Regions from separate parts of the Cytobacillus sp. BC1816 genome, predicted to be linked through region 3. Evidence: riboswitches for the same ligand, from Rfam matches in the RefSeq annotation. Region 3 holds a riboswitch; each other region holds the start of a gene.

Region 1 (8,060 bases), 2.1 Mb from region 3:
TAAGATTGTCTGTAACCTTTAATGGTTGTTTCTCCTATCTCTGTCAGCGAAACTATTCAGGCATCGATAGGATCACTCTAGATAGATGCGAAGATTCCCGATGCTTTGGCAACCAGCTGATCCTGGTTGTTATAAATCAGGCAGTCTGTGTGGTTGAGGGTGCGCCCTCTTTTCACAAGGTGAGCATTGGCGATAAGAAATTCACCTGTCGCACCCTTTAGGAAAGTGACCTTTAAATCAGCTGTCACTACGGATTGCATCTGGTTTTCATCCGGCTCGAAAATATTCCCCATCGCTACATCCGCAAGAGTGGAAATGATGCCTCCATGAACCAGTCCTGCGCTGTTAATAAAGAGCGGCTGGATTGGCAAAGTAACTTTCATTTTGCTTTCACTGACTCTTTCGTAATGGAATTTCAGAAAATCATCAAAAGGCTGTTTGATTTGCATTTTGTACACTCCAATTCATTAAGTTAAAATGTTTATTCACAATTTTTTGTGAAATCCCTGCTTATTGAGCTTAATTTGTATAGGAAAGGCTGCATTACTGCGAATTTATGATTTTATTACATGGTTTCTTAAAATCCAAAAAAGTGTTATTATTTTCAATAAATTCAAAAAAAGGCAGGGCTGGAATATGTCAAAAGTAGAGAATATTAGTTTCGCAGAAAACTTTCCTATTTCATTTAAGGAACTGGAAAAAGAAGCAGAGAAAGTGATGGGAGCTGGCGGATTTGGCTATGTCCAATCAGGAGCAGGGGGAGAAGAAACGCTGAAAAAGAATATCGAATCCTTTGCAAAATACTCAATTGTGCCGAGAATGCTTAGAGATGTATCAGTACCGGATACAAGTGTGAATTTATTTGGAAAAACATATCCTTATCCAGTTTTCCTGGCACCTATAGGAATGCAGCGCCTTGAACACAGTGAGGGAGAGCTTGCATCTGCCCGTGCAGCAGCTTCGTTTGGAATTCCTTTTATCCAGAGCACGGTATCCAGTTATTCCATTGAAGAAATAGCTGATGCAACAGGCACGAGTCCAAAATGGTTCCAATTATATTGGTCCAATTATGAAGATGCTGCGTTCAGTATGGTGCGCCGGGCGGAGGCATCAGGCTATGAAGCGATTGTGTTAACAGTAGATACGGTGATGATGGGGTGGAGGGAAGCTGATCTAAGAAACAATTTTTCACCTTTAAAGCTCGGCTATGGAAAAGCAAACTATGAGAGCGATCCAGTCTTTATGGCCACTCTCCATGACGGTGATGTAGTTCAGGGAATCCTTGATAATATCCATCATCCAACATTGAGCTGGGAGCATATTGCAAGGTTAAGAGAGAAAACAAGTCTGCCGATTCTATTAAAGGGTATTCTCCATCCGGAAGATGCCAGGCTGGCCGTTGAAAAGGGGATAGAGGGAATCATAGTCTCCAATCATGGCGGCAGGCAGCTTGATGGAGTGATTGCGGCGATTGATGCGCTTGGACCGATCGTGAAGGAAGTCAAAGGACGAATTCCAGTATTGTTTGACAGCGGCATTCGCCGCGGTTCCGATGTGGTCAAAGCACTGGCATTAGGAGCCGACGCAGTTTGCCTGGGACGGCCGTATGTGTACGGTTTGGCGATTGGCGGGCAGGCTGGAGTTGAAAATGTGCTTGCCAACTTTATTGAAGAAACGAAAGTGTCGCTTTCTCTGGCAGGAGTGGGGAGTCTAAAGGAGCTGGCAGGTCTGCAGCTAATTAGATAGTTTCTCAGCAGAAATTGAAGAGCGCCTATTCCATTCCATCAAGAAATGTATTTAAGCAAAAAGAATGATGACAGCGACTGAATATTTTGTTAAGCTTGAGATAGCTTATCAAACTAAATATCTATGCAACTACTAGGGGTGCCCCGAATGTGAGGGCTGAGAGGAAAGCGCGTTATAGCTTTCTGACTCTTATGGACCTGATCTGGTTAATGCCAGCGGAGGGAAGTAGGATTTGACTATATGTCAATTCATATACTTAAACCAAGCCAGGTCCTTATGGGAATCTGGCTTTTTTGTATACATACTTCTCATCCTGATAAGCAATCAGGCGGCCATTTAGAAAGGAGGTTTAAATGAACAGAACCCGATTGTTAACTACGATGGCTTTATTTGTGGCAATTGGGACACTGGGATCCCATTTGCTCTGGTTTCCGGCAGGCATAGCCAAGGCCTATCCAGTTCAGCATGCGGTGAATGTATTGGCAGCGGTGACGCTTGGACCCCTGCCTGCAGCAGCTGTGGCATTTATGATTGGCCTGCTTCGTAATTTGCTTGGATTCGGGACGCTGCTTGCCTTTCCAGGCGGCATGATCGGTGCGTTTTTGGCAGGTGTGCTTTATTTGAAGTTCGGCCGGAAAATATGGGCTGCTGTTGGAGAAGTGGTAGGTACCGGCATAATCGGTGCATTGTTTGCAGTCCCTTTTGCAAAGGTTCTCATGGGGAGCGCAGCTGGGGCATTCTTCTTTGTGCCGCCATTCCTGGTCAGCAGCGTTACCGGTGCGGCCATAGGCTGGATGGTTTTGGCGAAGGTTAAAGAGAAGAACTTGGTTCAGAATATGTGATGATTTTGGGCCTGAGAAGCTAGATGAGTAAGCAGATAAGAGGAGATCAGCATAGCAAGCTGATCTTATGAGCGATTTTCAAGAGTTATGAGCGAAATTTAAAATTTATGAGCGATTTTCAAGAGTTATGGGCGAATTTCGAAATTTATGAGCGATTTTCAAGAGTTATGGGCGAAATTCAAAATTTATGAGCGATTTTCAAGAGTTATGGGCGAAATTCGAAATTTATGAGCGATTATCAAGAGTTATGGGCGAAATTTAAAATTTATGAGCGATTTTCAAGAGTTATGGGCGAAATTCAAAATTTATGAGCGATTTTCAAAAGTTATGGGCGAAATTTAAAATTTATGAGCGATTTTCAAGAGTTATGGGCGAAATTCAAAATTTATGAGCGATTTTCAAGAGTTATGGGCGAAATTTAAAATTTATGAACGATTTTCAAAGAGTTATGGGCGAAATTCAAAATTTATGAGCGATTTTCAACAGTTAAAAGCGAAATCCAAAACTTATGAGCGAAAAACGTCAAGTTAGAAAATCGGTAAAAAATTTAAAATAAGAAAACTGCTAGGGGCGCTACGGCTGAGATAAGGAGCTTTTCCTTTGTCCCTTGGAACCTGATCTGGATAATGCCAGCGCAGGGAAGCAGTGAGGACCTCGTTATATATCCTCATGCTTTTTCCCCGGCAGCTTCTGTAATTAATAAGGAGGCTATTTTTTATGACTTTTTCAGAGATTCTGCGCAAGGAAAATGAAGATTTGTTTCAGCTGATATTTGAGCACCCATTTGTCCAGGGTATCGGGAGAGGGGACGTGCCGAAAGAGGCACTGGCCCATTATATTAAAGCGGACTTTGAGTATTTGAATGCGTTCATGCATATTTATGGTATTGCCATTTCGAAGTCAGCAGAGCGTAAGGATATTGCTTATTTTAATCAGCAGATAGAATTCGTATTGAACAGCGAAGTACATCCCCACCATAATTTTTGCCAGCAGATTGGCGTGGGTTACGAAGCATTGCAGGGTTATCCGCTCCCTCCAACAGCTGATCATTATGTTAAGCATATGATGTATCATGCTCACACCGGCGGCATGGGTGAAATCCTTGCTGCATTATTGCCTTGTCCATGGACTTATTGGGAGATTGGGCTTGAGCTCATGAAGCAATATGAGCCAGATGAGAACCATCCGTTTTATCCATGGATCTCATTTTATGCAAATTTAAGGGTCGAAGCTGTGACCATGAATATGAGAAACCGTTTGGATGAGCTTGCTGATGCGGCATCACCGGAAGAAAGGCAGCGAATGAAGGATGCTTTCCGAAAAAGCTGCCAGCTGGAGCTTGGCTTCTGGGAGATGGCTTATACCTGCGAAGAGTGGCCGGCGGGCAATCCTGCAGCAGTAAGATAAGAAAAGCGCAAGCGCCTCGCTCAAAAAGGAACGCAGACTAAGAGCACCACCTCCTGTGGCAACGTCTGTGCATGACCCACATCCTCCAAAAAGCTGTCGCTTTCGGTCGTGCGATGTTTAAGCTGTCGAAGCCTTCCTTGTCCTGTGGGCCTCAAGCACAAGACGAGCCTCCCGGAAAGGCGTTCTTTGCCTTTTGGGTGGCTTGCCCAAAATGTGGAGGCGGCTGCTCAGGATCCGCAACTAGACAAGCTTGTGACCTTGAGGGGGTAGCCAGACAGTTATCGACGTTCAAAATTTTATACTTTCTTATTTAATAAGAATAACGCCTGCACCTGCTTTATGGCAGTGCAGGCGTTTTTTCAAAATCCCATCTGTAATGAGCGGTAATAGGAGTCTTAAAAGAAGAGAGTTTTACTTCCGCTGCAAATGGTGTGGAGTTATGTATGACGTATGGAATGCCATCTTTTGTCCGTTTGTCAGAAATGATTGCAACATGGTCGAATTTAGGAGAAAGGAAAACCACGATGTCACCCGGCTGCCATTTCTGAAGGTTCTTAACATCTCCTGGAATCAGTTCTGTTGTTAATGACTTTGCGAAGCGGCTAAAAAAGACATTCTGATTTGGCACCCTCCTGAAATCAATGTTTGGATCCGGACTGCCTTTCACTCTTGAATACAAGTCCGTATTCTCGGCAATATCCTGATCAATAAGATCCTTTATAGAAACATCAGCCCCCTGGAATCCCCTCCAAATCACATCTGTACAGACACCCTCGCCATCGGGCGGATAGCCCCCCGCATAGTAGGCACTTTTATATTGCGTACGCTGATCCACTTCTTTTCTGGCTGTCAGGACCATATCAAGCGGATCGGCACTGCCGTTTTGATTTGAATCGGCTTTTGAATAATCAGCAGGCACTGCCATTTTCGCAGCCAAAGGATTTTCAAAATGAATGCCGATGGAATCCAGAATGATTCCGCCTCGAAATAAAAGAATGAATAATAACAGTATTCCGATTATGGAAGCGAACACTCTTTTTATCATAGAGGCCTCCTCATTTATTTTAATGATTAGACGGTACCATTTTCCAATATGTTACATGGGGGTATGATAAGATTGATATAAGAATATATAAAAGAGGGGATATCATGGCTCATCATATAGGGATATCGGGAAGTGTCATCTTGTCAGACAGCAAGCTGTTTCATGAACTTTTTAAACGTCATTTGCCGCATATTGAGATAGGCGAATTTCAAGATGAGGAATCCTTCCGTTGTTTTATTGAAATGCTGGGCAAAACAAACAAAAGCTTTGGTCTTCATTCGCCTCTTTTCCGGGGACAAAGCAAATACGATCTGCTGGAAAAGATCGGTATGAATCCGGAGGAAGCCTGGGTCCAATTTGAGACGGAAGTGGAAAGAATCTCCCGGCTTGGAGCTGAATACATATTGGTGCACTTCCCTTACTTTAAAAAGGAAACCAGTGGGAATCCGGCAGAGATCATTGAGGAGGGACTCAAGAAACTCAGTGCGCTTCAAAGAAAATATGGGATTATGATTGTGTGTGAACCTAAATTGGGATTCAAGCAATCGCCAGCAGGGATTCATTATCTTGACCACTTTCCTGTAGAGACATGGAAGAAATACGGACTTAGCCTCTGTGTCGATATAGGGGATTATATATTGGCCGCAGGCGAGGAGGCCATAAATTATATAGAAAAATGGTCCGAGTTTGTGAGAGTGGTTCATTTACATAATGTTGAATACCAGGGTGATAAATATATTTGGGTGCCTGTGCATCCATCTCATGAGAATGATAGCAGTCATCATAAAATTAAGAAGCTGATAGATTTTTTAGCTAAAGAATGCAAGGATGTATTTTTTGTCATGGAATACACTCCACACACGAACCCTCCGGAAAAGATGGTAGAAGAAGGAATCGGATGGGCAATAGAGGTGATCGAGGAAGGATCTGTTAGTTAGGGAAGCAGGGCGCCTGGCATTAATTTTGTGCAGGTTGAAAATGAAAAGTTAATGATATTACTTATTATAGTAAGTATGGGAAATACCTTGTATGTATACTAATATGTGAAGTTATTCACAAAAAAAGAGGAGGTTAATTTATTCTTATGCTGGGATTAAAATTAAAAACGGCCCTGCAGGCTTCTATTCTTTTTACATTTTGTTTTTGGCTTCTTTTTTTCTTTTCTGAAGGGGGACTGTTTTCTTTCTTCCTGATCATGATTTTTTTATACTGCCTTTTCGGAAATGTGATATACGGTGTTCCAGTGTCGCTGCTTTCTGAGCTTTTTACTAAAAATCTAGCAGTATGGCGGTTTCCCGCGGCGGCATTTATACATACCTTTTTGGCTTCGCTCACTTATTTTATTATGGAAGGGTTTGCTTTTTACATATTTTTTGCTGCGGTGCTTTTCTTTTTAGTGGACGAGTGGCGGAAATGGAACCGCGAGATGCCAGGCGGCAGGAGGGTTGCCTTGAACGCAGCAGCTTTTCTTATCGCTTGCCTCCTGCCAATGGGGTCTTTTTGGATGCTTCAGCAGGCTGATCTGGAAGAAAAAACTCATGATCTTTATCTGATTCCAAAAGGGTATACAGGTCAGGTAAGAATTGTTCATGAAATAGGTAATGCCCCTAAGCCTGAGACAGAAGGGAAATACGATGTAGTTCGGGTGAATGATAGAGGATATGCCATTACCTCTTTACCGCAAAGTGAAGGATATATTGATGACTTGTACTATTATGTGGATGAAAAGGGGAAGCGTGAAGCGATATCAGAAAGCTGTATTTCACATGGCGGATCAGGCGGTGTACAGGGAGATGGATATGAATATTCGTATACCTATTTTTCGGTTGGCTGTGAGGACATGGATGACCAAGGAAATGGCCCTGGTATTGAGGATATTCTTTATGAAGAGGGTTTGATCAATCAAACGTTTGATTGAAATGGAAAACAGCCTGGAAATTCCAGGCTGTAATTTATTTATCGGGAGTCTTACTTCTAAAGCCCAGCAGATTGAAGTTTCACTTTAAAGTTGGGATAGCTCTTATGGAATGTACAGTTTCAGGCGTTTTTCTGCCGGTGCTTTTAATTGAAATGAAGATGGCATAGTCCAATGGGCAATAAACTTTTGCCAGATAGGATTCAATGTGTTTTCTTAGACTTAGTATAGCTTCTTCATTATTAAGCTGTTCAGCAATGTGCTTGTCATTAATGACAAGCACCAGATTTTTCTCAAGCAAATAGTCCAAATTAATTTCCTCTTGTCCGGGGAGTGAGGTATGGACCAGAATCGGAAGTTTCTTTTGCAGTGCTTCACTAATTGTAACTCCGCCCGGTTTGGTCAAAATAGCATCCGCTTTATTATATAGCTGGTTCATTTCAAAAGGGTCATCAATATATCCAATGGGCTCGATCTGCTTTGAATTAAGTGCTTGGAGTGAGCTATATAATTCGTCATTATTTCCGCAAAGGATCAGAAATCGAATATGGGGAACCTTCCGCATAGCGTCTATAAAATCACAGTTTACTAAGCCGCTGTTTCCTCCTGCAACCAGGATATGGCGTATCCGGTTATCTTTCTTAAATGGAACCGGGAGGTGATAGGCTGAATGAACCGGAATGCCCGTTACAAAAATTTGCTCATCAGGAATGTGGTGCTTTCTGATAAGCTTTTCCTTCGCCTCAGGATGAGGAACGAAATGAAAATCAATTCCGCGTTTTCCCCATATATCATTAATAAAAAAGTCCGTGTATACATTGACCACAGTGACGTCCCGGTATCGTCCCTTTTGCTTTAGTGAACTGATGATTCCAGATGGAAAGGAATGAGTGCAAAATATTAAATCCGGATTTTCTTCATCAAGAAACTTCTGCATCTTTCTTTCAAAGTAATAGGACAGAACCTGTAAATCAGGCTGCAATTTAAAAGGATGCTGTTTATACATAATGGTGTAATATAATGCCCTGTAAAGGAAAGGGGCACCCAGGAACCCTTTTAAATATATACCTGAGACCAGCTTTTCAAGCTTGTCACTGCAATAGGC
Region 2 (8,060 bases), 2.0 Mb from region 3:
TTGCATTTTGCTTATTTATTTAATAAAAGACAAAAAGATTGCTCTAGACCCACCCGAATTCCGCTTGGTAATATAATCAAGGGTAAATTAGGAGGCTGGGGCATGGAAGAGGAAAAGTATTATAACCTTAAGTTAGGCGAACGTGCTGCTTTTATTAGTATTGCAGCTTATATATGTCTTTCTGTACTAAAATTAACAATTGGATATGTGAGTGACTCTGCTGCTTTGAAAGCAGATGGGTTGAATAATACAACAGATATAATCGCTTCAATTGCAGTGCTTATAGGGCTTAGGATTTCTCAGCGTCCGCCGGATAAAAATCATGGGTATGGCCATTGGAAGAGTGAGACCATTGCTTCCATGGTAGCTTCCTTCATAATGGCTGCAGTAGGTCTTCAAGTTCTGCTAAATGCTGTTTCATCCATGTTTGATGGAGTTAATGAATCTCCTGATATTTTTGCGGCATATACCGGAGTTATTTCTGGAGCTGCAATGTACTTTGTATACCGATACAATAAAAATTTAGCTATGAAAATTAACAGCAAGGCCGTAATGGCAGCGGCAAAGGACAATATTTCAGACGCATGGGTGAGTATAGGCACTGCCGTCGGAATTTTTGGTTCGCAGCTGAACATGCCATGGCTTGATCCATTAACAGCCGTTTTTGTCGGGTTTTTAATATGCAAAACGGCTTGGGATATTTTTGTACAAGCCTCCCATGAACTATCTGATGGATTTGATGAAAAAAAGATTAAGCATTATCAGGATGTCATCAAAAATGTAGACGGGGTAAAAGGCATTAAAGATATTAAAGGCAGAAGCTATGGAAACAATGAAGTGATTGATGTGGTTATTCTGGTTAATTCCAAGCTTGATATTAAGGAAGCCCATGATATTGCGACACATGTGGAGAAAGTAATGATGAAGGATTATGGGGTTTATGATGTTCACGTCCATGTGGAACCGAATTAAAAAAGAAATGCGTCTCTTGATGAGGCGCATTTCTTTTTCTAGCTGAACATTTTATCCAATTCCCGTAAATGATCATAGGCATTTACCAGTTGTTCCGGTACTATTTTTCTTCCAAAATCCCAGGAGTTTTTTTCAATTTCAGACATGAGCTGTTCTTTCTCGTCATCTTCTCCGTACATTAGCGTTCTTATATCATGTTTGTTTTTCTTGAAGTCCAGATAATACCCGATTTCATGGAATAGCATTAATTTAACCAGGTTCTCATCTGTTTCTTTTATTTTAAAATTAATTTTTGCTATGTAGCCGTTCACTTTCAGGTAGTTAAACTTAATTGTATTTGTTGAAACGTTGTAGCTCATGGGTGCAGTAAGTGTATTGCAGAACTCATAGTTAATATCCAATTGGAACCCATCCAAGGTGTTTTTTATAATCTTTTCGATATCCCATATGTAAAGCACGTATTCTGTTGATCTCCTTTCTTTTAATAGTTTAAGTTGATTATACAGACATTAAGGAAAATCGTGATATGTTTTTCTGAAAATAGGAACAAGCTACCATGATCTATATTGTTTTTCAGAATGGAAAACATATAACTGAGCTGGCTGCTGCATGCATTTTTAATATGTTAAGCTAAATGATAGATTTTTAATATTAGATTAAGAGCTTAACTTTATAGAAATCATGCTGGTTTGCAACGAAAATTCTTTTAGATAGGGGTTTAGTGATGAATCGTTCATTTTACGCTCTTCTAGTAAGCCAGACAGCAGCGAATCTTGGGTTTGCCCTGTACACGATGGCTGTGGTGCTGCATTTGTATAATGAAACAGGGAGCACAGCACTTTCTGCAGCCGTCACATTGGTTAGTGTCATATCGAGAATGATCAGCAATATACTGCTTCCATCCATTTCGGATAGATTTCAGCCAATAAATCTATTGAAGTTTTCCCAGATAAGCCAGATCGTTCTGATTGCTGGATTAATGATGTTACTCTCGCAGCAATTGACGGATTTTATGTTAATGGCTATTTTCTTTGTGTTGGCCCTTATATCCTTTTTTAATGGCATTTTCTCACCTATTAAAATATCCATGGTAAAAGCTGTTATTCCTAAAAAGCAAAGAGTCAAAGCGAATAGCCTGCTCTCAAGTGTTGACCAGACTTTCTTGTTTGCAGGGTGGACTTTTGGTGGTATCCTGTTAGCTTTCCTTGGCAAACAATTCACATTGATCATTACGATCATTCTACTTTTTATTTCTCTTCTAAGCTTGTTTTTGATAAAAATAAGCCAATCACCTGCTGTGAACTCAAACTTCCGAATGCTGTCCAGTCTAATGGCTGGCTGGAAATTGCTCTTCCAGGATAAAGGGCTTCGAGTACTGATCATAATGGATTTAATAGAAGCTTGGGCAGGAACGATTTGGATTGGTGCGGTTACGTTAACCTATGTGGAGGATGCCCTTGGAAAGGGGGAGTCCTGGTGGGGCTATATCAACGGAGGATATTACTTAGGCACTATTGCTGGAGGAATCCTCATTTACCGGCTTTCTTATTTACTGCAAGGCCGTTTGATTATTTTTATGCTGATTGGCTCCAGTGCTTTCGGGATTCTTACTTTGGGGTATGGTTTTATATCGAATCCTTTCTTAGCGCTGCTATTTGTAATATTGATGGGACCTTCCTATCAGCTGCGGGATCTTGCACAAACCACTATGTATCAAAATAGTGCAGATGAAACAATGCTCACGAAAATTCTTGCTGCTAAATCTGTCTTAAACGAATTGATTTTCGTTGTCTCCATTTTGGGCATAGGGGTCTTAACTGATCTAATCGGTGTCCGGTTTATTTACATTTTATCAGGAATATTATTAATCATTTCGTCCATCTTTGGTTTTATTCAGCTGAAGCTTCAAGGTAAAGGTAATGCATTAGAAGCTGGCAGTTTGGAGGGCTAAAGGCAATGGGGAGAGCAATAAAGGATATAAGCTGACGGCAATGGCCATTTTTTGAAACTTTGCTGTTTGTGATCCGTAAATATAGGTAATCGACTAATTCCTCGCGGGGTGAAAATTTGCAAAATAAAAAACAAACGGTTGTTTTCATTTCAATGATGAAATTGCAGGTTTATTTATTCATTGCAACGATTGCGCTGGTATTTGGAGTGCTCTTTTTACATGCCGTAATTTATGGCGGAGGCGAAATGTCTTTTGATCTTATAGGTATGCTATTATTTTTAGCTGGTATGGTCGTTATAGTTATTTTGCATGAAGTCATCCATTTGGCAGGTTTTCGCTATATTGGCGGTGTCCCATGGAGTGAAATGTCCTGGGGAGTCAATTTGAAATTGGGTGTGGCCTATGCCCATGCCAAACAGCCAGTGACGGTTCAGCAAATGAAAAAGGTTTTAATGCTGCCATTCATTCCGACAGGTTTATTGCCCCTTGTTCTTGGAATGGTACTGAATATGCCTGGCTTATCGATATTAGGGGCGATATTGACAGTTGGGTGTTTTGGAGACCTTGTTTTGTATAAAAAGCTCTTAAAATTTCCAAATGATGCTCTGGTCATTGACCATCCGACTAAGCCGCAATTTACAGTGTATGAATAGGCTGCAATTCCATATGTTTAAGAACTTTTATGTTTGTTGTCCCACCCAATAAATAGTTGGGTGAAAAAAAAGGCAACCAGGGCCGCCAGTGATGATATTAGGAGGTTTCTCATTGAATCCAGTCCATAAAGCTGGATCCCTATCAATTTGGATGTATTTGTACACAATCTCCAGTTTTCAAAAACAATGGCTGTCTTATGAAAAAATGGAAAAAAGACGCCGAACAGCATGAGAAAATAAATATACTTTTTCATTATCCTATTCCTTTCTTTCTAATCCTAATAGAAGGATATGATGTCGATCCTGCTATTAGTATTAAATGGATAAGAAAAAAGGACAGTCGCCGAGCTGTCCTTTTTCAGTCTATTCTCTTTATGCGTCCATCAATCGCGGAGCTGAATGGCTGTGCTGAATTCTGTATATAGTCCACTAGTGCATCTATATCACTTGGGCCGGTCACTCTGTTTGTTCCTTTTCGGAATCCTGTAAAATTGTCTCCTCCATCAGCGAGATAGGTATTTACAGTGACCGAATAGTTTTTGTTCGGCTCAAGTAATGTTCCGTCAGACAGATATATATCATTTATTTTTTCACCTCTAGGCTTGCTGTCATCCCAAGTATAAGTGAGTCCAGAGATCTGAAGAATTCTAGTTGTATTTGGCTGCCATTGCTGATTGAGGACATCACGAATTTGGCTGCCTGTCAGGTTCATTTTGACAAGCTGATTGCTGAAGGGAAGGGCGACATATAAGTTTCCCCATGTAACACGGCCAGCGTCAATGTCTGCCCGGATTCCTCCTGGATTGATGAAAGCGAAATCTGTTTCCATCACTGCCCGCTGGGAATCGGCAATAAGATTGCCCAGGGCTGATTCACCGCTTCTGTTTTGTTCGGCTGTGATTGAAATTGCGGCAGTGCCGATATATCTGTTCACAGTGGATTCTACTTTTCTTTCATAGCGCTCGATCATCCTGGTTATGTCGCTTGCGGGCTGGATATTCTCTTGAAAAACATTCACAATTTCAGCGTGCTTGTGGACAATATCCTTTGTCTGGGGATCTATTTCTATATCTACATCAGAAAAGGCAGTGCCATATGAATAGGCCTGTACAAGAAGCTTTCCATCCACCACACTGTTCAGATAGTCATGACTATGGCCTCCGAACATAATATCCACTTCGTCATCCACCTGATGGGCCAACTCTATTAACTGGCCTCTTGCATGCTCTCCATTTGATTTTGATTTTCCAGGGACATGCGCCAGTACCACAATGGCTCTTACTCCTTGTTTTTTAAGTTCCCGGACATACTTGTTGATGGCTTCAGCTTCATCGGTGAAAATCAGATCTTTCACACTGTTAGGCGCGGAAATAGCCGGTGTTTCTTTCGTGATGACTCCGATAAATCCAATTGGGATCCCGCTGACATTTACTATTTTATATGGAGGAAGGAAGGGCTTGCCTGACTTTTGGCTGATGACATTGGCTGCAATCCAAGGGAAATGGGATCCGGAATAATCTTTTGCTGCTGAAGGGATGCTGCCGCTTAGCAGACGAAGCAGTTCATCAGATCCTCGATCAAATTCATGATTGCCGATCGTGCCGATATCAAACCCCATCTTATTCAAAAATTCAATAGTCGGTTCATCCCGCAGAAGAGCGGATACTGGTGGACTGGCTCCAATCATGTCTCCAGCATGAAGTAAAATGGTGTTTTCATTTTCAGAAGCACGCTGCCGCAAATAGGCAGCGAGGTAATCAGCGCGTCCTGCAGGTCTGCCGTTAACCTGCCGAGTGACATTCAGCTGCCCATGGAAATCATTAATGCCCAGCAATTGAATTTGCTTGTATGGTGCTTCTGTACGTTCTTCAACATGGCCGTGATATTCTTCAGAAAGGCCCTGCTGATCCCATTGTTCTTTTACTGCAGCCTGTCCGCTGTATAGAGGCATTCCCAGGAAGCTAAATAATATAAGGGAGAAAAGTACTTTCATCATTCATCCTCCAGTAATTGTGGCAGGGATAGTATTTGCAGATATTAGGGATTTAATCGGCTGATGGGAAAAGTTTGGCCACCTGCCAAAAGGGTAAGGTCTTAAAGAACATGATACTGCAAAAGGAGATGACAATACATGAATGATAAGAAGCTATGGCTATCAATTCCATTGAGTGCAGGATTATTGTTGGCAGGATGCGGAACGGATGAACAGGATCCGCCTCCGGAAACGGAAGATGTGGAATTGGAAGATAATCAGATGGAAGAAAACAATAATGAAGATAGTGAAATGCAGGATCCTGGCACATCAGAAGAATCTGATATGGAGGAGCCCGGCATGAATGAAGAATCACCACAAGATGAAGAGAGTATGGATGAAAGTGATATGGATATGAATGATGAGGAGTCTGACGGGAATTAACCTGCATAAGTCGCGGAAAACGTCTGCGGCTGATTTGATGTACATTCAGAAGAAAAAAACTGAATTAAGGAAAACGAGGTTAGGAGCAGAATAAAGGCAAAATTTTTCGTCTGACAGAATTCTGAAAAAAATTCCTTTCATTTGTTTCCGCTATTCTGTATACTAGAATTGAATTTAATAGCAATAACTAGGGGTGCCCAATAGCTTGGGCTGAGAAAGAAACGCGCTAAAGTTTCTTGACTCTTTGGACCTGATCTGGATCATACCAGCGTGGGGAAGTTAGAATGTGCAAAAGAGTTTTTTTGTGCAAAGACATCTGCGTTTAAGCCGGTCCATCTTTATGTGGACCGGCTTTTTTACATATCTGGCACTTCCTTGGTTCCAGGTCTCGTCCTTACATTTTTAATTAGGGAGAGATGATCAATGACTGCAAGTTCTTTAAATCATGAGAGTATTTCTATTATGTCGAGCTTTACTGGCAGCAAAAAAGTATATGTGGAGGGATCCAGGACTGATATAAAGGTTCCGGTGCGAGAGATAGAATTAAGCCCCACTGCCGGAACGTTTGGTGAAGAAGTCAATGAGCCGGTTCGTGTATATGATACGAGTGGACCTTATACCGATCCTCAGTATACGGCAGATCTAAAAAAAGGGCTTCCTGCATTAAGAAGAAAGTGGATTCATGAACGCGGAGATGTTGAAGAGTACGAAGGTCGAAAAGTGAAGCCCGAGGATAATGGGTTTCGCGACAAAAATGATTCGCGTGCCAATCATAAAGTCTTTCCCGGCTTAAACCGCAAGCCATTGAGAGCGGAAAAAGGGAAGAATGTCACCCAGTTACACTATGCAAAAAAGGGGATCATAACCCCTGAGATGGAGTTTATAGCCATTCGGGAAAATATGGAACCGGAATTTGTGCGGTCTGAAGTAGCAAGAGGACGGGCGATTATTCCTTCCAATATCAATCACCCTGAGACAGAGCCAATGATTATCGGAAGGAATTTTCATGTGAAAATTAATGCGAACATTGGAAACTCGGCTGTTTCATCCTCTATTGAAGAAGAGGTAGAGAAAATGACCTGGGCTACCCGATGGGGAGCAGATACAATTATGGATCTGTCTACAGGCAAAAATATTCATACTACACGCGAATGGATTATTAGAAACTCCGCCGTTCCGGTCGGTACTGTTCCCATTTATCAGGCACTTGAAAAGGTTAATGGCATTGCCGAGGATCTTACGTGGGAAGTATACAGGGATACCTTAATTGAACAAGCAGAGCAGGGGGTTGACTACTTTACGATTCATGCAGGTGTCCTTTTGAGGTATGTTCCGCTGTCGGCAAAGCGCTTGACCGGAATTGTGTCGAGGGGCGGATCCATTATGGCCCAATGGTGCCTGCATCATCATAAAGAGAACTTTTTATATACACACTTTGAAGAAATCTGCGAGATCATGAAAGCTTATGATGTGGCCTTCTCCCTGGGGGATGGACTGCGGCCGGGATCGATTGCAGATGCAAATGACGAGGCTCAGTTTGCGGAGCTTGAAACACTTGGGGAATTGACGAAGATTGCTTGGGAACATGATGTACAGGTAATGGTCGAGGGACCTGGCCATGTTCCAATGCACTTAATCAAAGAGAATATGGATAAACAATTGGACATCTGTAAAGAAGCACCATTCTACACACTTGGACCCCTTACGACTGATATAGCTCCGGGATATGACCATATTACCTCTGCAATCGGGGCTGCCATGATAGGCTGGTATGGGACTGCAATGCTTTGCTATGTTACCCCAAAAGAACATTTGGGTTTGCCGAATAGAGACGATGTCCGCGAGGGTGTCATCACGTATAAAATTGCCGCGCATGCTGCAGATCTGGCAAAGGGACATCCTGGAGCGCAAAAAAGGGATGATGCCCTGTCAAAGGCACGTTTTGAATTCCGCTGGAGAGATCAATTCAATCTCTCATTGGATCCTGAGCGCGCTTTGGAATTCCATGATGAAACCCTGCCTGCTGAAGGGGCAAAAACCGCTCATTTCTGTTCCATGTGCGGGCCGA
Region 3 (8,060 bases):
GTTTCCGGTCGTGCAAGTGAAAGGAAATCACTAATAATATGATTGGTTCTGTCCAGCTCTTCCAAAGAAACTTTAATAAAGGACTTTTGATCTGCAGTCAGGTTTTTTTCATTTTTAAGCATTTGCAAAAACCCTCTTACAGTAGTCATTGGATTCCTAATTTCATGGGCAACAGACGCAGCGAGCTGACTGATCGCATTGATTTTTTCAGCATCTCTCAGTTTTTGCATCATCTTTTCCTGAAGCAGATTCATTTCAATCAAATAGATAATCATAGAAAGAGTCACAATGGAAACTGCTGAAAACAATAGTAAGTATGGAGCGTCTTCTTTTATATCCTTTTGAAGGAGAATAACATACCTGGTTATCGTAATGGGAAGATAAAATAACACAGCTATACTGAGTTTTTGTCTAAATGTACATTTTTTATAGAATTTTGAAGCATAGAAAAAGAGCAAAGAAATAAATGTGTAATTTACGAGCGCAATCCAAATATCTCCTGGTGAAAAAAAGCCCTTAAAAGAAATCAATACAAAAATAGTCAGGAAACCCGCAACAGGGTTAATGTAAAAATAGGCGACAAAAACAGGAATAAATTTCAAGTCAAAAAACTGACCGCCTGCAATTTCCACCGGGAAAGTCATAGTAAGGAAAAGGGCTAAAAAAAGACCAGAAAAAAGCGGGGCCGAAGTCTTCAAGCGATCCCCCTGATGGGAAGAGATTTTATGGATAAAAGGGATCATCATCATAATCAGAAAGTGAAAAATCAAGTCAGCTGTAAAATCATACAAAAGAACCATTCCTTCAACATGTAGGTATATTAGTAATTAAACAAAAGAGAGGAAGAATCCTTTATATGGGAACAATTATATTAATTCTGTTTATTTGAAGGACCATTTGTTTACATAACATTATTATGGAATAAATTTGATTATTTACTTATGACCCGCAGTTTCCATTATAAAAACCGGCCCCCAGGGGCCGGTTACTTATCATGCTATTACCATTTCAGTCTTCAATTCTCCAACAATATTCTGGACTTCACTGCCTTCAAGAGTTTCTTTTTCAAGAAGGGCATCTACGAGAGTTTCAAATTGACGCTGATGATTTGCGATGATCAATTCGCATCTTTCCAGTGCTTTCTGGAAAAGATCCTGCATTTTTGCTTCTTTTTGACCTTTGTTAAAAGTAAGCTCAAAGCCGTTATCCAGTAACCCGGTGTCAACCATTTGCTCAATGATATGCTTGGCTTGTTTAACATCACCGCTTACTCCAATGCTATGCTCGCCAAGAATCATTCGTTCTGATACACCGCCAGCGAGAATCATGGCAACCTGATCAAGCAATTCACTTGTTGTCGATAAGTGTAGCTCTTTTTGAATAGGAGCTACGTAACCAAGTGCTTCACCCCGGGGAATGATGGTTGCTTTTCGGACGGATCCTGGTTTTGTTAAAGCAGCCACTAAAGCATGGCCAGCTTCGTGTATGGCAACCCGCTGCTTCGTACCGGGATCCTGCAATGCCCGGGTGGTTGTTCCCAGTATGGTCCGGTCCAGCGCATAATCCAAATCATCCTTTGAGATAATTTCCTGGCCGTTTCGGACAGCTCTGCGGCTTGCCGTTTCAAAAAGGGAATGAAGATCTGCTCCCGAGAATCCAGAAGTGCTTTCAGCTAAATCGCCAAGTGTTGTCATGACATCCTCAGCAAGTAATCTATTTTTCGTGTGAATATTGATAATCTCTCTTCGGCCCTTTGTATCCGGAAGAGGGACATTGAAGGAGAAGTCAATACGTCCCGGACGGAGGAATGCTTCATCGAGCATATCCTTCCTGTTTGTCGCTGCAATAAATAGTATTCCATCATTGGAATGTCCGCCGTCCAGCTGGACTAACAGCTCAGTTAAAGTTTTTTCGCTTTCTTCTCCGCCATGTTGCTTTCTTCTGCCCGCCAATGCATCTACTTCGTCAATGAAGACGACAGCAGGAGCATGCTTTCTGGCATTTTGGAAAAGATTTCTTACTCGGGATGCTCCCACACCAACGAACAATTCATTAAAACCGGAACCGCTGGTTGAGAAAAACGTTGCTCCAAGTTCTTTAGCGATTGCCTGAGCCAGCAATGTTTTTCCCGTTCCAGGAGGCCCGTATAATAGAATTCCCTTCGGCGGCTTAATCCCCATCTTCAGTGAGCGCTCGGGTTCTTTTAATATTGAAAGTGTCTGCATGATTTCCTCTTTCATTTCTTCCTGAATTCCGCCAACATCTTCAAGTGAAATGGAAGGAAGAGCCTTTGGCTTAGATACACTTTGCTTCATTGTATTTGTAGCACCCATTCCGCCTTTTCCTGACTTAAACAGGTAAATGCCAATGGCTATAAACAAAAGGACTACACCGCCCAGAATCCAAGGGGTGTAAGGTCCTGTGGTTGCGAATGTATATTGTATATTATAGGTTTCTACTAATTTATCAACCATCTCACTGTTGGGAGGCACATGGGAGATGTACTCGCCATCAGGGGCTGTGATCAGCAGTTTCCCATTTTTATATTCCTGTACTGCAACAGTCTTTCCATCCTGGGAGGCAATAATTTTTTCCACAGAAGAAAATGGGACTGTCACATCCTTTTTTCCTGCTTGTACGGTCCAAATAACCGCCGCCAAAATCACCGTGATCACCAATGCAATAGAAACAATCGTCGAAGGCTTCTTAAGACGTGATTTCAACTATTTCCCTCCTCATTAAACATACCTACATTATAAGGAAAAAGAATTGTTAATTACAGGGTTTTACGCTTTTTAAACGTTGTAAATTATGGAAAAATAATAGTTTTTTAGAGAGATTGTGCTATAACAGCATTTCAGGTGCATCTATTTGTGATAAAAATGTGACAGCGGTGAAGAAAATAAAATCATAAAACTTAATCAAAATCAAAACCATAAAATTGGAAACAGAATGTGAAATAGGGAATAATGGAACTGTGAAAAATATAAGGAAAAAAGGTGTTAAGATGGCTCAGCAGGATTTTACAAAAGGAAATATATTCAAACAGCTCCTGGTGTTCTCAACTCCAATCATGCTTACTAATTTCCTGCAGGTTTCTTATCAATTTATTGATAGTCTATGGGTTGGGAATCTGCTAGGGGCTGACGCATTGGGAGCTGTCGCGGTGTCAGGAACTGTAATCTTTACAGTTCTTTCTTTTATCATTGGAATAAACAATGCGGCGTTAACGATCTTATCCCAGCAAAAAGGCGGAGATCATGAAGAGGGGCTGAAACGATATTTGAATGCCTTTACCGTCATTCAGACAATTATGTCAGTTGCTCTAGGAATAGCTGGATTCCTGCTTGCAGAAAGAATTTTGGCCTTTATGGGTACACCTGCGGGAATGGCAGAAGGTGCAGCATCCTATTTACAGATTAACTTCATTGGAATTCTGTTTTTATTTGGATACAACTTTATAGGAACTGTACTTAGAGCGCTCGGAGACAGCATAAGTCCTCTGTACTTTGTCCTGATAGCAGTCGTATTAAATGCAATCCTGGATCCTCTTTTTATATCTGTATACCAGCTTGGTATTGATGGGGCAGCTTATGCAACAATCCTTTCACAGGGGTTCGCATTTATGATCGGAATGATATTCATACTCCGCAAAAAGCTGGCACCGTTCTCTGTCCCTTCTTGGCCGCATAAAGAGGAGGCAGCATTAATTTTTAAGCTTGGCATCCCTTCAGGACTCCAAATGACTGTTATATCGGCTGGTGTTATGGCTATTATGTCTGTTGTCACCTCCTTTGGCGGTGACGTGGTTGCGGGATTTGGTGCAGCACAGCGCATTGACAGCATCATTATGCTTCCGGCTATGGCATTGGGGACTGCAGTCAACAGTATGGCTGGTCAAAATATAGGGAAAAATCAATGGGAAAGAGTTCATCAAATTGCCTTGTACGGAGTAGTTTACAATCTTGGAATCATGTTCATCATCGCCTTTGGGACGGTCCTATTTGCCGAACACGGGGTGCGCCTGTTTATTCAGGATAAGGAATCAGTTAAGTATGGCACTGACTATTTAAAGATCATTGCATTTTTTTATCCGCTCCTGGGCATTAATTTTATATTGAATGGTGTGGTAAGAGCATCTGGTGCGATGTTTCAAGTGCTGGTACTGAATATTATTTCATTCTGGATCCTGCGCTATCCTTTAACATTTATATTTTCAAAGCTTATGGGTGATAAAGGTATAGCTGCAGGCATGGGGATCAGCTTTGCCATAAGCAGTGTCATTGCCTTTATGTATTACCGAATCGGAAAGTGGGATAAACAGATTATATTTGGCGAGGAAAAATAAATCCTTTTCACTTTCAATTTTTTCATTTATACTAAAATCGGATAATACAATAACGTGCCACAAGGGGAGCATTTTGCTGAGAGTGAACAGTTCGCTGTTCTGACCCTTTGAACCTGTTAGATAATGCTAGCGCAGGAATGTGGAATAAAAGGCGGAAGGGGTTTTTCTGCCTGCTTGTTCTCCCTTGGGGTATCGTCATACGATTAAAGGGGGATTTTTTTTATGAAAAAATTAAGCCTGACGGCGATGATTGAAGCTTCATTTTTTGCAGCATTTGCTATTATTTTGGATTTCCTTCCATCTTTAAAGCTGTCGCCTTCCATTTCGATTTCTGCTGCGATGATACCAATATTCATTTTGGCATTCAGATGGGGCTTTAAGGTGAGCTTCATTTCCGGTCTATTATGGGGAATATTGCAGATTGCCATGGGTGATGCCTGGATTGCGACTCCGCTTCAGGCATTTATCGAATACTTTATTGCATTTGCCTGTATTGGTTTAGCTGGTTTGTTTTTCCGCCCAATTCAAAATCAGCTGCGCAGCGGAAACAAGAAAAAGGCATTGGGCTGGGTAGTTTTAGCTGTGTTTGCCGGAAGCCTTGCCCGGTATTTCTGGCATTTCATAGCAGGTGTCCTTTTCTTTGGAAGCTATGCGCCAGAAGGGATGTCACCGGTTCTTTTTTCCTTCCTGGCAAACGGTGCAACCATGCTCGGAGCAGCTATTCTCTGCTCGATTTTAGCTGTATTAATTATATCTTCGGCTCCAAGATTAATCATAAGAAAGACAGATGAAATGATTCAATCTCAAAAAAGTGTATCCTAATAAAATCAGCCTCTTTGAAAATTTTCAAAGAGGTTTTTTCTTATTATAGGAAACTGCTCCTGAAAAATGGGTATATTACTCAAAAAGGGGAGTGATAGTTTGTCACACACATTGCAGGGCAACATCATAACAGGTGTATATGATGCAGAAACCAGTGCTTTTGAGATCCAAAAGGTTAAAAATTTCAGTACCCAGTCGGTCCTCAACAAAAATCAATGTGAAAATTTGTATAACTATTTATCCCTTCATGAAGAGGATGAGGGAGGACAGATTATTACACTTTACGATCAAATGCCATTAATGCTGACCAGGCAGGAAATAGGCAATTTAAAGAAAGATTTGGAGAACATTAAAAAGCTGTATCAGTAGTAAATTTTGCTTTGCACCTTTGCAAGGCTTTTTTTTTGCATAAATAATTTTGACGAATTTGTGACAAAAAGTTTGACAAATTTGTGAACATAGTTAGAATATTAAATAAAAGGGGATGAAAAAATGACTTTAAAACAGCAAAAGGTGCTGCACTTTTTTAGAAATGTGACTGCGGCCGGTATTTTACTAGGATTAATTGTCTTTATTTCAAGCTTTTTTGTAAGCGGTCTCACAGGTGAATATATATTATCAATTGGCTTAAGTATCATGGTATCATCCATGCTGATATTTGGTTTTGGTTTTTTTATCAACGTAATGGAAGAAATGACAAAGGGAAGCAAGGGTATCAGACAATACAAATAAAACCGGCCTCCAAATGGGAGACCGGTTTTTTGTTTTGTCCTAGCTCCAGCGGGGAGAAAAGGCGATGGAGCTTTTCTTGATTTAATGAGCTGCGTGCCCAGAGGTTAAGACCCAAATAGAACCTACTACAATAACAATAACCATAAATACGGCATAAATCATATTTACTAAGTTCGTTTTGCCGTCTTCGCCTTCTCTTAAGTGCATGAACATGAACAGCTGCATGCCTGCCTGTATGACAGCCAGTGAGCCGATGATCCACATGATCACTTTAAAAGAGAGGTTCGTTTTTAAGGCAATTCCTGCTGCTCCAAATGTCAGCACAAGAGAAACAACAAATCCAATGACATGGCTTATAGGGAAGCTTTTTGATTGATGATGTTCCATTTAAGCCACCAGTCCCTTCAAATACACGAATGTGAAAATAAAGATCCAGACTACATCAAGGAAGTGCCAGTAAAGGCCGATAATAAACGTTTTTCTTGCTGTAGTAGGGGTAAGGCCTCTTTTTAAAAGCTGAATAATGACCATAGTTGCCCAGCCAATACCCAAAGTAACGTGGGCTCCGTGTGTGCCCAGCAAGACAAATAAGCTGGAAAGGAACGCACTTGTCTGCATCGTTGCGCCTTCATGGGCATAATGGATAAATTCATTAATCTCCATGAATAGGAATCCTGCGCCAAGAGCAAGGGTAATCACCAGCCAGGTGATTAGCCCTTTCAGGTTATGGCGGCGCATTTCAAAAATGGCGATGCCCATTGTAAAGCTGCTTGTTAAAAGGAGGACTGTCTGAATCATGACATCCTTGATAACAAAGATATCTTTATGTGTTGGTCCTCCTGCATAGCGTTCATATAATACGCCATATACTCCGAACAGAGTGGCAAATAGAACGATTTCAGCGCCAAGGAAAACCCAGAAGCCAAGAATATTCATCCGGTCCTGTTCAGTTTGATATTCAAGGGGCAAAGAAGTATCCACTTTAGCTGACATGATCGTGCACCTCTCCTTCTGTTTTTCTCCAGGCATTTTCAATTCTGTGAATTTCATCTTTCTTAACATGGAAGCCTTCATTGTAATCGAATGAACGAATGATCAATCCAGCAAAAATGCCGATGGCAGCTACAGCTGCAGCGATGTGCCATTCAAATACAAGGAGGAAGCCTGCAATCCCAAAGATGACACCCATATAAATCGGAAGCCAGGAATTGCTTGGCATATGAATCTCTTCGATTTCACTGTCAAATAACGTTAAGCCTTCATTCTTTTTCTTCATGTGCCAGAAAGGATCAAGGGATTTAACTTCCGGCAGTTTTGCAAAGTTATAGAATTGAACAGGTGAAGCAGTAGACCATTCCAATGTCCTTGCATCCCATGGGTCGCTTGAGATGTTTCTGTCGGCATAGCGGATGCTCCAGTAAATGTTGTAGCAGAATACAGCAAATCCGGCTGCCAGAATGATGGACCCAATTGCCGAAAGCATGAAGAGTGGTGCAAATCCAGACTCGGCGGAGTATGTGTATGCACGTCTTACAGCTCCGTTTAATCCAAGGAAGAACATAGGCATGAATGTTACGTTAAAGCCGATAACAAAAAGCCAGAAATGCCATTTCCCGATTTTTTCATTAAGAATGAAACCGAACATTTTTGGCCACCAGTAGTAAAGACCTGCAAATACCGCAAATACTACACCTGGAATTAATACATAGTGGAAGTGGGCAACCAGGAATAATGTATTGTGATACTGATAATCCGCTGCACCCATTGCAAGCATTACGCCGGTAACCCCGCCAATCACGAAGCATGGCACGAATGCAAGTGCCCATAGCATGGCGGAAGTAATTTTTATGCGGCCTTTACGCATCGTAAACAGCCAGTTAAACATCTTAACCCCAGTCGGTATGGCTATCGCCATTGTCGTGATGGAGAAGAAAGAGTTAACCGCAGGGCCTGATCCCATTGTATAGAAATGGTGGACCCATACAACCATACTTAAAAGCGCAATTCCAAGGATGGAAAATACCATTGACTTATATCCAAACAATGATTTTCTTGAGAAAGTTGCAATAACTTCTGAGAAAATACCGAATGCAGGAAGGGCAACAATGTAAACCTCGGGATGTCCCCAAAGCCAGAACAGGTTAGCCCAAAGCATATC

The links. Region 3 has a riboswitch for thiamine pyrophosphate ahead of thiT (energy-coupled thiamine transporter ThiT). Riboswitches for the same ligand answer to the same signal wherever they lie in the genome.
Region 1: it holds a riboswitch for thiamine pyrophosphate, as region 3 does, so the genes downstream of both, thiW (energy coupling factor transporter S component ThiW) here and thiT (energy-coupled thiamine transporter ThiT) in region 3, are expected to answer to the same signal.
Region 2: it holds a riboswitch for thiamine pyrophosphate, as region 3 does, so the genes downstream of both, thiC (phosphomethylpyrimidine synthase ThiC) here and thiT (energy-coupled thiamine transporter ThiT) in region 3, are expected to answer to the same signal.

What each region holds. Positions count from the first base shown of each region.
Region 1 covers NZ_CP195611.1:434,203-442,262, forward strand. The annotation lists gene ACR42H_RS02240 (TVP38/TMEM64 family protein) at 1-3, shown strand, start outside; gene ACR42H_RS02245 (PaaI family thioesterase) at 78-449, opposite strand; gene ACR42H_RS02250 (alpha-hydroxy-acid oxidizing protein) at 637-1,746, shown strand; TPP riboswitch at 1,871-1,987, shown strand; gene thiW (energy coupling factor transporter S component ThiW) at 2,100-2,588, shown strand; TPP riboswitch at 3,145-3,246, shown strand; gene tenA (thiaminase II) at 3,306-3,995, shown strand; gene ACR42H_RS02265 (DUF1287 domain-containing protein) at 4,333-5,040, opposite strand; gene ACR42H_RS02270 (TIM barrel protein) at 5,145-5,978, shown strand; gene ACR42H_RS02275 (DUF6843 domain-containing protein) at 6,491-6,958, shown strand; gene ACR42H_RS02280 (MGDG synthase family glycosyltransferase) at 7,038-8,060, opposite strand, start outside.
Region 2 covers NZ_CP195611.1:487,902-495,961, forward strand. The annotation lists gene ACR42H_RS02610 (cation diffusion facilitator family transporter) at 103-972, shown strand; gene ACR42H_RS02615 (hypothetical protein) at 1,011-1,430, opposite strand; gene ACR42H_RS02620 (MFS transporter) at 1,697-2,923, shown strand; gene ACR42H_RS02625 (DUF3267 domain-containing protein) at 3,040-3,576, shown strand; gene ACR42H_RS02630 (bifunctional metallophosphatase/5'-nucleotidase) at 3,935-5,569, opposite strand; gene ACR42H_RS02635 (hypothetical protein) at 5,708-5,992, shown strand; TPP riboswitch at 6,172-6,286, shown strand; gene thiC (phosphomethylpyrimidine synthase ThiC) at 6,416-8,060, shown strand, end outside.
Region 3 covers NZ_CP195611.1:2,509,399-2,517,458, reverse strand. The annotation lists gene ACR42H_RS12930 (ATP-binding protein) at 1-800, opposite strand, end outside; gene ACR42H_RS12925 (AAA family ATPase) at 993-2,723, opposite strand; gene ACR42H_RS12920 (MATE family efflux transporter) at 3,008-4,348, shown strand; TPP riboswitch at 4,401-4,503, shown strand; gene thiT (energy-coupled thiamine transporter ThiT) at 4,571-5,170, shown strand; gene ACR42H_RS12910 (hypothetical protein) at 5,270-5,539, shown strand; gene ACR42H_RS12905 (hypothetical protein) at 5,663-5,902, shown strand; gene qoxD (cytochrome aa3 quinol oxidase subunit IV) at 5,984-6,289, opposite strand; gene qoxC (cytochrome aa3 quinol oxidase subunit III) at 6,290-6,895, opposite strand; gene qoxB (cytochrome aa3 quinol oxidase subunit I) at 6,885-8,060, opposite strand, start outside.